DNA from 3 places in the Enterobacter sp. 186315 genome. Region 3 is predicted to be linked to each of the others. Evidence: predicted binding sites of a transcription regulator. Region 3 holds the regulator's gene; each other region holds the start of a gene.

Region 1 (3,255 bases), on a different contig from region 3:
CGCGCAGCGCAACGTTGTGCACCAGCTCTTTGTTCAGGCGGTCAAGGATCTGACGAGAGGTAACGAACTTACCTTCTTTACCACAGAACGGAGAGGTGTTGACGTTGAAGAACATGGAAACGGTTGGTTCATCAACGGACAGGGCTGGCAGCGCTTCAACGTTCTGCGGATCGCAGATGGTGTCGGAGATGTTCAGCTCGCCCAGACCGGTGATAGCGATGATATCACCCGCTTCAGCGATGTCGCTCTCGATACGCTCAAGACCCAGGTGAGTCAGTACTTTACCGACTTTACCGTTACGGGTTTTGCCTTCGCTATCGATGATAGTGACCTGCTGGTTAGGCTTCACTTTACCGCGCTTGATACGACCAATGCCGATTACACCAACATAGTTGTTGTAGTCGAGCTGAGAGATCTGCATCTGCAAGGTGCCGTCGAGATCAACGTTTGGTGCAGGAACACGGTCAACAATCGCCTGGTACAGCGGGGTCATGTCTTCAGCCATGTCTTCGTGGTCCAGACCTGCGATACCGTTCAGCGCAGAAGCGTAAACGATAGGGAAGTCCAGCTGCTCGTCGGTCGCGTCGAGGTTAACGAACAGGTCGAAGACCTGATCCACAACCCAGTCAGGACGCGCACCAGGGCGGTCAACTTTGTTAATAACAACAATTGGCTTCAAACCATGAGCAAATGCTTTCTTGGTTACGAAGCGCGTCTGCGGCATTGGGCCATCCATTGCATCAACGACCAGCAGAACGGAGTCTACCATGGACATTACGCGCTCAACTTCACCACCGAAGTCGGCGTGCCCTGGGGTATCAACGATGTTGATACGGTAGTCATTCCATTTGATAGCGGTGTTTTTAGCGAGGATGGTAATCCCACGCTCTTTCTCCAAATCGTTGGAGTCCATCACGCGTTCTTGAGTTTCAGCACGGGCGTCAAACGTACCAGATTGCTGTAGCAGCTTATCAACCAGGGTAGTTTTACCATGGTCAACGTGCGCGATGATGGCGATATTACGCAGATTTTCGATCACAACTTTGCCTCAGGCATTAGAAATAGCGCGTTATTGTACACGGATTAATCGCACTACAAAACAGGATCACAAACATCCTCCGCTAACAAGTATCGCAGAGATGCTTTGTGATCGCTTTCACGGAGCGTAAAAAGGGCACTTTAACGAAAATTGCACCAATATGGTGCTCAGTGTTCACACTGAAGCACTATACTGGTGCAACATAACCATCGTGGTGCAGCAGTTTTGCACTATGGTGCGCATGATAACGCCTTTTTGGGGTGTTTTAAAAGTTGGCACAGATTTCGCTTTATTAAAAACATGGCAACACAGCCAGCAAAACACAGAATTTGAAGACCTCGTTACCACGACGACAATGACCAATCTGGAGAGTTAAGTATGTCCGCTGAACACGTTTTGACGATGCTGAACGAACATGAAGTGAAGTTTGTTGATCTGCGCTTCACCGATACCAAAGGTAAAGAACAGCACGTCACGATCCCTGCTCATCAGGTGAACGCCGAATTCTTTGAAGAAGGCAAAATGTTTGACGGCTCCTCCATTGGTGGCTGGAAAGGCATTAACGAATCCGACATGGTTCTGATGCCGGACGCGACCACTGCGCTCATTGACCCGTTCTTCGAAGAGTCTACGCTTATCATCCGTTGCGACATCCTCGAGCCAGGCACGCTGCAAGGTTACGACCGCGACCCACGCTCTATCGCAAAACGCGCTGAAGAGTACCTGCGCTCTACCGGCATCGCAGACACCGTTCTGTTCGGGCCAGAGCCAGAGTTCTTCCTGTTCGACGACATCCGTTTTGGTGCTTCAATTTCTGGTTCCCACGTGGCTATCGATGACATCGAAGGCGCATGGAACTCCTCTACCAAATACGAAGGCGGTAACAAAGGTCACCGTCCTGGCGTGAAAGGCGGTTACTTCCCGGTTCCTCCGGTCGATTCTTCACAGGACATCCGTTCTACCATGTGTCTGATCATGGAAGAGATGGGCCTGGTCGTTGAAGCGCATCACCACGAAGTGGCAACCGCTGGTCAGAACGAAATCGCAACCCGCTTCAACACCATGACCAAGAAAGCGGATGAGATTCAGATCTACAAATACGTTGTTCACAACGTCGCGCACCGCTTCGGTAAAACCGCGACCTTCATGCCAAAACCAATGTTTGGCGACAACGGTTCCGGTATGCACTGCCACATGTCCCTGTCCAAGAACGGCACAAACCTGTTCTCTGGCGACAAATATGCCGGTCTGTCCGAGCAGGCGCTGCACTACATCGGTGGTGTTATCAAACACGCTAAAGCGATCAACGCCCTGGCGAACCCAACCACTAACTCCTACAAGCGTCTGGTCCCAGGCTACGAAGCGCCAGTAATGCTGGCCTACTCTGCCCGTAACCGTTCTGCTTCTATCCGTATTCCAGTGGTTGCATCGCCAAAAGCGCGTCGTATCGAAGTGCGCTTCCCGGATCCAGCGGCTAACCCATACCTGTGCTTCGCAGCACTGCTGATGGCGGGTCTGGACGGTATCAAGAACAAGATCCACCCGGGCGAAGCAATGGACAAAAACCTGTACGACCTGCCGCCAGAAGAAGCGAAAGAGATCCCACAGGTTGCTGGCTCTCTGGAAGAAGCCCTCCAGGCGCTGGACGCAGACCGTGAGTTCCTGACCGCCGGTGGCGTGTTCACTGATGAAGCGATTGACGCTTACATCGCGCTGCGTACCGAAGAGAACGACCGCGTTCGTATGACTCCGCACCCGGTTGAGTTCGAGCTGTACTACAGCGTTTAATAAAGTTGTTTTACCCGGCGTGACAAGCGCCGGGAGTAGTTGCCGTGGAAACTTTAGCCCATCTCCGGATGGGCTTTTTTCTCCACCAACAACCTGATCTCACGCGCTTTTCACAACGAAAAAGCTATACTGCACTAAATTAGTGCAACCAACTCCAGGAGACTGCTGAATGGCAACCGGCACGCTGCCCGATGCTGGGCAGATCCTCAATTCTCTTATTAACAGTATTTTGCTGGTCGACGACGAACTGGCCGTTCACTACGCCAACCCGGCGGCGCAGCAGCTGCTCGCCCAAAGCGCGCGAAAACTGTTTGGCACCCCGCTCCCTGAACTTCTGAGCTATTTTTCGCTGAATATTGGCCTGATGCAGGAAAGTTTGCAGGCCGGACAGGGGTTTACGGATAACGAAGTCACGCTGGTGATCGACG
Region 2 (3,255 bases), on a different contig from region 3:
GCAGCGTGCCGAGGCGGCCCAGCGCAAACCACAGCTTGCCGGAGGCGCTACAGCCGGTCAGGAACACGCCGCACAGGGCCATAATTTCCGCCATCACCACCAGCGCACCCAGGTTGCTGGCGATCGTCGTACACACGGCGGCGGCCATCAGCAGGTTGACCAGCAGGCCGTTGGCTTTGGTCTTCTCATGGCGGTGCCAGTCGATATTAAACAGGCTGATAAACAGCCCGCACAGGCCGAAGGTCACCAGCCAGATGGCGTTCAGCGGCGTCAGTAATACCGCGTGGCGCACCAGCGGCATGACCGCGTCGACGGACTGCCCGTCGAGCAGCACGACCCCGCCTGCGGCGAGGGTCATCAGGCTGCCAACCGCCCCGCCAATCCCGGCAATCCAGCCGCTCAGGGTTTTATGAAAAGAGAAGATTAGCGCCAGAACGGCGGCGGCAACAAAGTACGCCACGGCGCTGTTAATCATCGTCACAGCGTTCATTTCGCCCCCTCCTGATGTGCCTGAAGCAGCGACAGATCGCCAAAATCGGTATTGATGGTCAGTTCGCGCTTGCGTCTGCTGGTGCGGGCGATATCGCGAATATTTACCAGAATCAGCGCTTTGGTCGGGCAGGTGCGCACGCAGGCCGGGCCTTCTTCATCGAAGCTGCACAGGTCGCACTTCACGGCGATGGCGCGCACGCCCGGCACCCAGTCCAGCAGGGAGCTGACGCGTGCCGGAGCCGGTGGCGCGGGCGGTGCTTTCGGGGTGTTGGCGTTAGCCGGAATATGCAGCGGACGGCTGCCGGAAAACTCAATGGCCCCGAACGGGCAGGCGATGGCGCACAGCTTGCAGCTCACGCACAAGCTTTCATTAAGCTGTACCGCGCCATCGACGCGGGTGATGGCGTTCACCGGACAGACGCCCGCGCACGGGGCATCTTCACAGTGGTGGCAGAGCTGCGGGGCAGACTCTTTTTCGTTACGCATAACGCGCAGACGCGGCATTGACTGCAACCCGTGCAGGCGATGGGTTTCCGAACACGCCGCCTCACAGGTGCGACAGCCAATACAGACCGTCGAGTCAGCAATTACAAAACGGTTCACCGGGCAATCCTCTGGTGATGGTCATTTTTGACGAAAAACTGTCTTATCGACACTTCTCGACACGCACACATCAGGCAACGTTGGCCGACGCTTTTTCGCTTACCAGCTGGCGCAGATTGACCGGCAGGTCGTGTTCCACGGCGGTATACAGGCCGTTGTAAACCGGCGCGATTTTTTCCAGATAATGTTCCAGCACCTGCTGGCGATCGCGGTTGCTGACGTGGCCATCCACCATGCCGTCGGCCATCAGTTCTGCCTGCGCAATGCGTTGTTTTTCGCCGTCTTTTGTCTCGACGTAGTACTCAATGGTGTGGCTGTTAAAGCTGTCTGCCAGGGTGACGTAAATCGTAAAGTGGCCGAACAGCACGAAGCGCATGTCCCCCTGCGCCGCACAGCTCATGGCGTGGTGCAGACGGGCCTTCGACAGGGTGATCCCCTGTACCAGAGAGTTACAGTACAGGTGCCACTGCTCCTGGAGCTGCTGATGCCGTTGCGCGATGTAGTCTGCTTTTTCGCTGATTTCCCAAATAGTCATGTCAGGGTTCCGGTTGATGGAGATAGCCCTGTTAAGCAGATTCCATGCCAATTTTTAATTAATTGATTTCACAAGGTTTTACTTTTCACACTGCTGTCGTGGCGGCACTGTCGACGTGTCATTTCGACAGCATTGACATCGTCACGCCCTGACAAAAACCAAGCTGGCATCGTTATTGCATTAATGGGCCAATTCATTGAGGAGGCGTCATGCACGAAATCACCCTCTGCCAGCGGGCCCTGGAACTTATTGAGCAGCAGGCAGTACAGAACAGCGCAACGCGCGTGACCGGGGTCTGGCTAAAAGTCGGGGCATTTTCCTGCGTCGAAACCAGCGCCCTCACCTTTTGCTTTGAGCTGGTGTGCCGCGGCACGCTGGCGGAAGGCTGCGAGCTGCATATTGAAGAGCAGCAGGCGGAGTGCTGGTGCGAGCAGTGTCAGGAGTACGTCACGCTGCTGTCGTCTAAGGTTCAGCGCTGTCCGCAGTGCCAGAGCACCGGGCTTCGCATCGTGGCGGATGACGGAATGCAAATTCAACGTCTCGAAATCGAGAGGAATTAACTATGTGCAGTACCTGCGGTTGCGCTGAAGGCAACCTCTATATAGAAGGGGACGAGCATCGTCCTCACTCGGCGTTTCGCTCCGCCCCGTTCTCCCCTGCCCCGCGTCCGGCGGCGGCCTTAACCGGCATCAGCTTTGCGCCGCAACGATCGGATGCAGGCGATCTGCATTACGGCCACGGCGAAGCGGGCACCCACGCGCCGGGCATCAGCCAGCGCCAGATGCTGGAGGTGGAAATCAACGTGCTGGATAAAAACAACCAAATTGCCGCCCGCAACCGCGCCCGTTTCGCCGCGCGTAACCAGCTGGTGCTGAACCTGGTTTCCAGCCCCGGTTCCGGCAAAACCACCCTGCTGACCGAAACGCTTAAGCGGCTCAACGCACGGGTCTCCTGCGCTGTCATTGAAGGAGACCAGCAGACGGTCAACGACGCCGCGCGCATTCGCGAAACCGGCACCCCGGCGATCCAGGTTAATACCGGCAAGGGCTGCCACCTGGACGCGCAGATGATTGCCGAGGCCGCCCCGCGTCTTCCCGTGGAAGATAACGGCATTCTGTTTATTGAAAACGTCGGCAACCTGGTCTGCCCGGCGAGCTTTGACCTGGGGGAACGGCATAAGGTGGCGGTGCTTTCCGTCACCGAAGGCGAGGACAAACCGCTCAAATATCCGCATATGTTTGCCGCCGCCTCCATCATGCTGCTGAACAAGGTCGACCTGCTGCCGTACCTGAATTTCGACGTGGAGAAGTGCCTGGCCTGCGCCCGGGAGGTCAACCCGGACATTCAGATCCTGCTGGTTTCCGCCACCCGCGGCGACGGCATGGAGGCCTGGCTGAACTGGCTGGAGAGCGAACGATGTGCATAGGCGTACCGGGTCAAATCCAGTCCATTGAGGGCAATCAGGCCAGGGTTGAGGTGTGCGGCGTGCTGCGCGACGTCGACCTGACGCTGGTGGGCAGCGTGGACGAAAGCGGCGCGCCGCGCATCGGCCAGTGGGTGCTGGTCCACGTCGGCTTTGCGATGAGCGTGATTAACGAAGCCGAAGCCCGCGACACCCTTGAGGC
Region 3 (3,255 bases):
TCGAAGGCTATCTCCCGGTTACGCATCGTCCTGATGGCCTTCTGCTTCGGTGATAATCTGGTATAACTCTTCATCACTTTGGGCTGAGCGCAGTCGACGGCAAATCGTTTTATCGGCCAGACGTTTAGCGACCAGCGAAAGCGTATGGAGGTGAGTTTTGGTCTGATCCGCAGGCACCAGCAGCGCGAAGAGGAGATCGACGGGCTGATTATCGATGGCGTCGAACGCGATAGGGGTTTCGAGCTGCACAAAAACGCCCACGGCACGAAGGGTGTCTTCTTCCAGCTTGCCATGCGGGATCGCAATACCATTGCCGATACCGGTACTGCCCATTTTTTCGCGCGTCAGGATCGCTTCAAATACCACCTGAGGCGGCAGACCCAGCTGTTTGGCGGCGAGTTCACTGATAATTTCCAGCGCACGTTTTTTGCTCTGGCAGTGAACGCCACTGCGGGTACATTCCTGGTTCAGGACATTGCTCAGTTGAAGAGCGGAATCGTTGTTTATCATAATTTCACCTAAGCGCTAACCGTACAAATGGCCTGTTGTGTTTCACAACAGGCCTTCCTGCACCCGTTAACTGCCCGGACAATTAGTGTTGTTTCAGTTTATCTTTATGTTTATTAAGCTGTCGCGCAAGCTTGTCGATCAAGCCGTCGATAGCCGCATACATGTCTTGCCCTTCCGCACTGGCATGGAGTTCACCCCCGTTAACGTGCAGGGTAGCATCCGAGATATGAGTCACTTTTTCCACTTTTAACACAATGTAGACCTGATTGATCCTCTCGAAATACTGCTCAAGCTTCGCGAACTTCGTGTTCAGGAACTCGCGTAACGCTTCAGTAATCTCGACATTCTGTCCAGTGATGTTGAGCTGCATAGTGTCTTCCTTATCGGTTGGGTCAGACCAGCTGTTTACGCTGGTTAGACGGCGGAATGGATAAAGACTCTCGATACTTCGCAACAGTACGGCGTGCCACCATAATACCCTGATCGGACAGCATGGTGGTTAACTTACTGTCACTCAGTGGCTTCGCGGGGTTTTCCGCGGCGATCAACTTCTTCACCAGGGCACGTATCGCCGTTGACGAGGCTTCGCCGCCGCCTTCGGTATTCACGTGACTGGAGAAGAAATACTTAAGCTCAAAAATACCGCGCGGGCTGTGCAGATACTTCTGCGTCGTGACGCGGGAAATGGTCGATTCGTGCATCTCGACGGCCTGGGCGATATCCGCCAGCACCATCGGTTTCATATACTCTTCGCCTTGCTCAAAGAACGCCTGCTGCTGTTCGACGATACAGCGGCTTACGCGCAGCAGCGTATCATTTCGGCTCTCAAGGCTTTTGATCAGCCATCGCGCTTCCTGAAGATTGCTCCGGATATATTGATTATCGGAGTCATTGCGGGCGCTGGTACACATTGAAGCGTACTGCTGGTTGATTTGCAGGCGAGGAATGCTGTCGGAGTTTAGCTCGACTACCCAGCGATTGTTATGCTTTCTCACCAGCACGTCCGGAATCACATATTCCGGCTCGCTGGTCTGGATCGACTGCCCCGGGCGCGGATCGAGAGACTGGATCACGCCCACCGCCTCTTTCAGCACCTCTTCTTTGAGGCGCGTGACGCGCATCAGGGAGCGGAAATCATGATTCGCCAGCAGATCCAGATGATCGCTGATGATCAGCCGGGCTTCGTCTATCCAGGGGGTGTCTTTCGCAAACTGGGAAAGCTGGATCAGCAGGCAGTCGCGCAGATCTTTCGCCGCCACGCCCACCGGATCGAAGCGCTGAATACGTTTAAGCACGGCTTCGATCTCTTCCATCTCGATCTCATCATCGCCGATACTTTCCAGAATATCGTCCAGCGTGACGGTCAGATAGCCGGTATCGTCGACGGCATCGACAATCGAGGTGGCAATGGCGCGATCGGTGTCAGAAAAGGGAGTCAGCTCCACCTGCCACATCAGGTAATCCTGAAGCGACTGGGTGGTTTCGCCCTGATAGACCGGTAGCTCGTCATCCTGGTAGTCTGCACGCGTACCGGAAGGGGTTCCGGCAGTGTAGAGTTCATCCCAGCTGGCATCCAGAGGAAGCTCGTCCGGCATCTCTTTTTGTTCGAGAGCGTCAACGGTGTCGAGCGTTTCGGTGTCTTGCGCTTGCTGAGTATCTACCTCGTCATGAAGATCGGTTTGCTCCAGCAGGGGGTTACTGTCCAGCGCCTGCTGGAGTTCCTGCTGAAGTTCTAACGTGGACAGTTGCAGCAGACGAATTGCCTGCTGGAGCTGCGGCGTCATCGCCAGTTGTTGGCTGAGCCTTAATTGCAAACCTTGCTTCATGTTCAGAGCATTTTTCTCCGGTTCGGCGTGACTTAACCTCTACCCTATCAGAGTCTGAAGTCTTCCCCAAGGTACACGCGCTTAACATGCTCATTTTCGAGGATTTGCTGTGGCGTACCGTGGGCAATCAGATGGCCCTGGCTAACAATGTAGGCGCGTTCGCAGACGGCCAGCGTTTCACGGACGTTGTGGTCAGTGATCAGCACGCCCAGCCCGCTGTCGCGCAGGTGCTCGATAATACGTTTGATGTCGATAACGGAGATGGGGTCAACGCCCGCGAAGGGTTCATCCAGCAGGATAAATTTCGGATTCGCGGCCAGCGCACGGGCAATTTCAACGCGACGACGTTCACCACCGGACAGCGCCTGGCCTAAGCTGTCGCGCAGATGTTCGATGTGGAACTCTTCCATCAGCTCGTTCGCGCGATCCTGGCGCTGCTCGCTGGTCAGATCGTCACGGATTTGCAGAACCGCCATCAGGTTGTCGTATACGCTCAGACGGCGGAAGATGGAGGCTTCCTGCGGCAGATAGCCGATACCGCGGCGCGCGCGGGCGTGCAGCGGCAGCAGGCTGATATCTTCATCATCAATGATGATATTCCCTGCATCGCGAGGAACAATGCCGACCACCATATAGAAGGTCGTGGTTTTACCCGCACCGTTAGGGCCCAGAAGGCCAACGATTTCGCCGGAGTTGACGGTCAGACTGACATCTTCAACGACGCGGCGGCCTTTGTAGGCTTTGGCGAGATTTTTTGCAGTTAATGTTGCCATAACGAATTAGTTACTCTTCTTCTGAGCCGGAGCCTGGTTGTTGCTCTTGTCCTGCAACTGTGATGGAACAAGCACGGTCGTCACGCGTTTGCCCTTCTCGCTGGAGGCCTGCATTTTTTGCTCTTTCACCAGATAGGTGATTTTGT

Evidence for each region. The regulator sigma-54, encoded in region 3, starts transcription at its own class of promoters, with help from an activator protein. The targets are predictions, from matches to a motif close to GTTGGCACANNTTTCGCTNT.
Region 1: a site for sigma-54 is predicted at 1,311-1,330, ahead of glnA (glutamate--ammonia ligase). Genes of this name have one in related genera too.
Region 2: a site for sigma-54 is predicted at 1,793-1,812, ahead of hypA (hydrogenase maturation nickel metallochaperone HypA). Genes of this name have one in related genera too.

What each region holds. Positions count from the first base shown of each region.
Region 1 covers NZ_JBPTTK010000025.1:41,621-44,875, forward strand. The annotation lists gene typA (ribosome-dependent GTPase TypA) at 1-1,039, opposite strand, end outside; gene glnA (glutamate--ammonia ligase) at 1,418-2,827, shown strand; gene glnL (nitrogen regulation protein NR(II)) at 2,997-3,255, shown strand, end outside.
Region 2 covers NZ_JBPTTK010000005.1:237,613-240,867, reverse strand. The annotation lists gene hycC (formate hydrogenlyase subunit 3) at 1-490, opposite strand, end outside; gene ACSVHP_RS08480 (4Fe-4S dicluster domain-containing protein) at 487-1,095, opposite strand; gene hycA (formate hydrogenlyase regulator HycA) at 1,166-1,630, opposite strand; gene hypA (hydrogenase maturation nickel metallochaperone HypA) at 1,840-2,190, shown strand; gene hypB (hydrogenase nickel incorporation protein HypB) at 2,193-3,056, shown strand; gene ACSVHP_RS08460 (HypC/HybG/HupF family hydrogenase formation chaperone) at 3,047-3,255, shown strand, end outside.
Region 3 covers NZ_JBPTTK010000009.1:125,257-128,511, reverse strand. The annotation lists gene ptsN (PTS IIA-like nitrogen regulatory protein PtsN) at 19-510, opposite strand; gene hpf (ribosome hibernation promoting factor) at 593-880, opposite strand; gene rpoN (RNA polymerase factor sigma-54) at 903-2,336, opposite strand; gene lptB (LPS export ABC transporter ATP-binding protein) at 2,384-3,109, opposite strand; gene lptA (lipopolysaccharide ABC transporter substrate-binding protein LptA) at 3,116-3,255, opposite strand, start outside.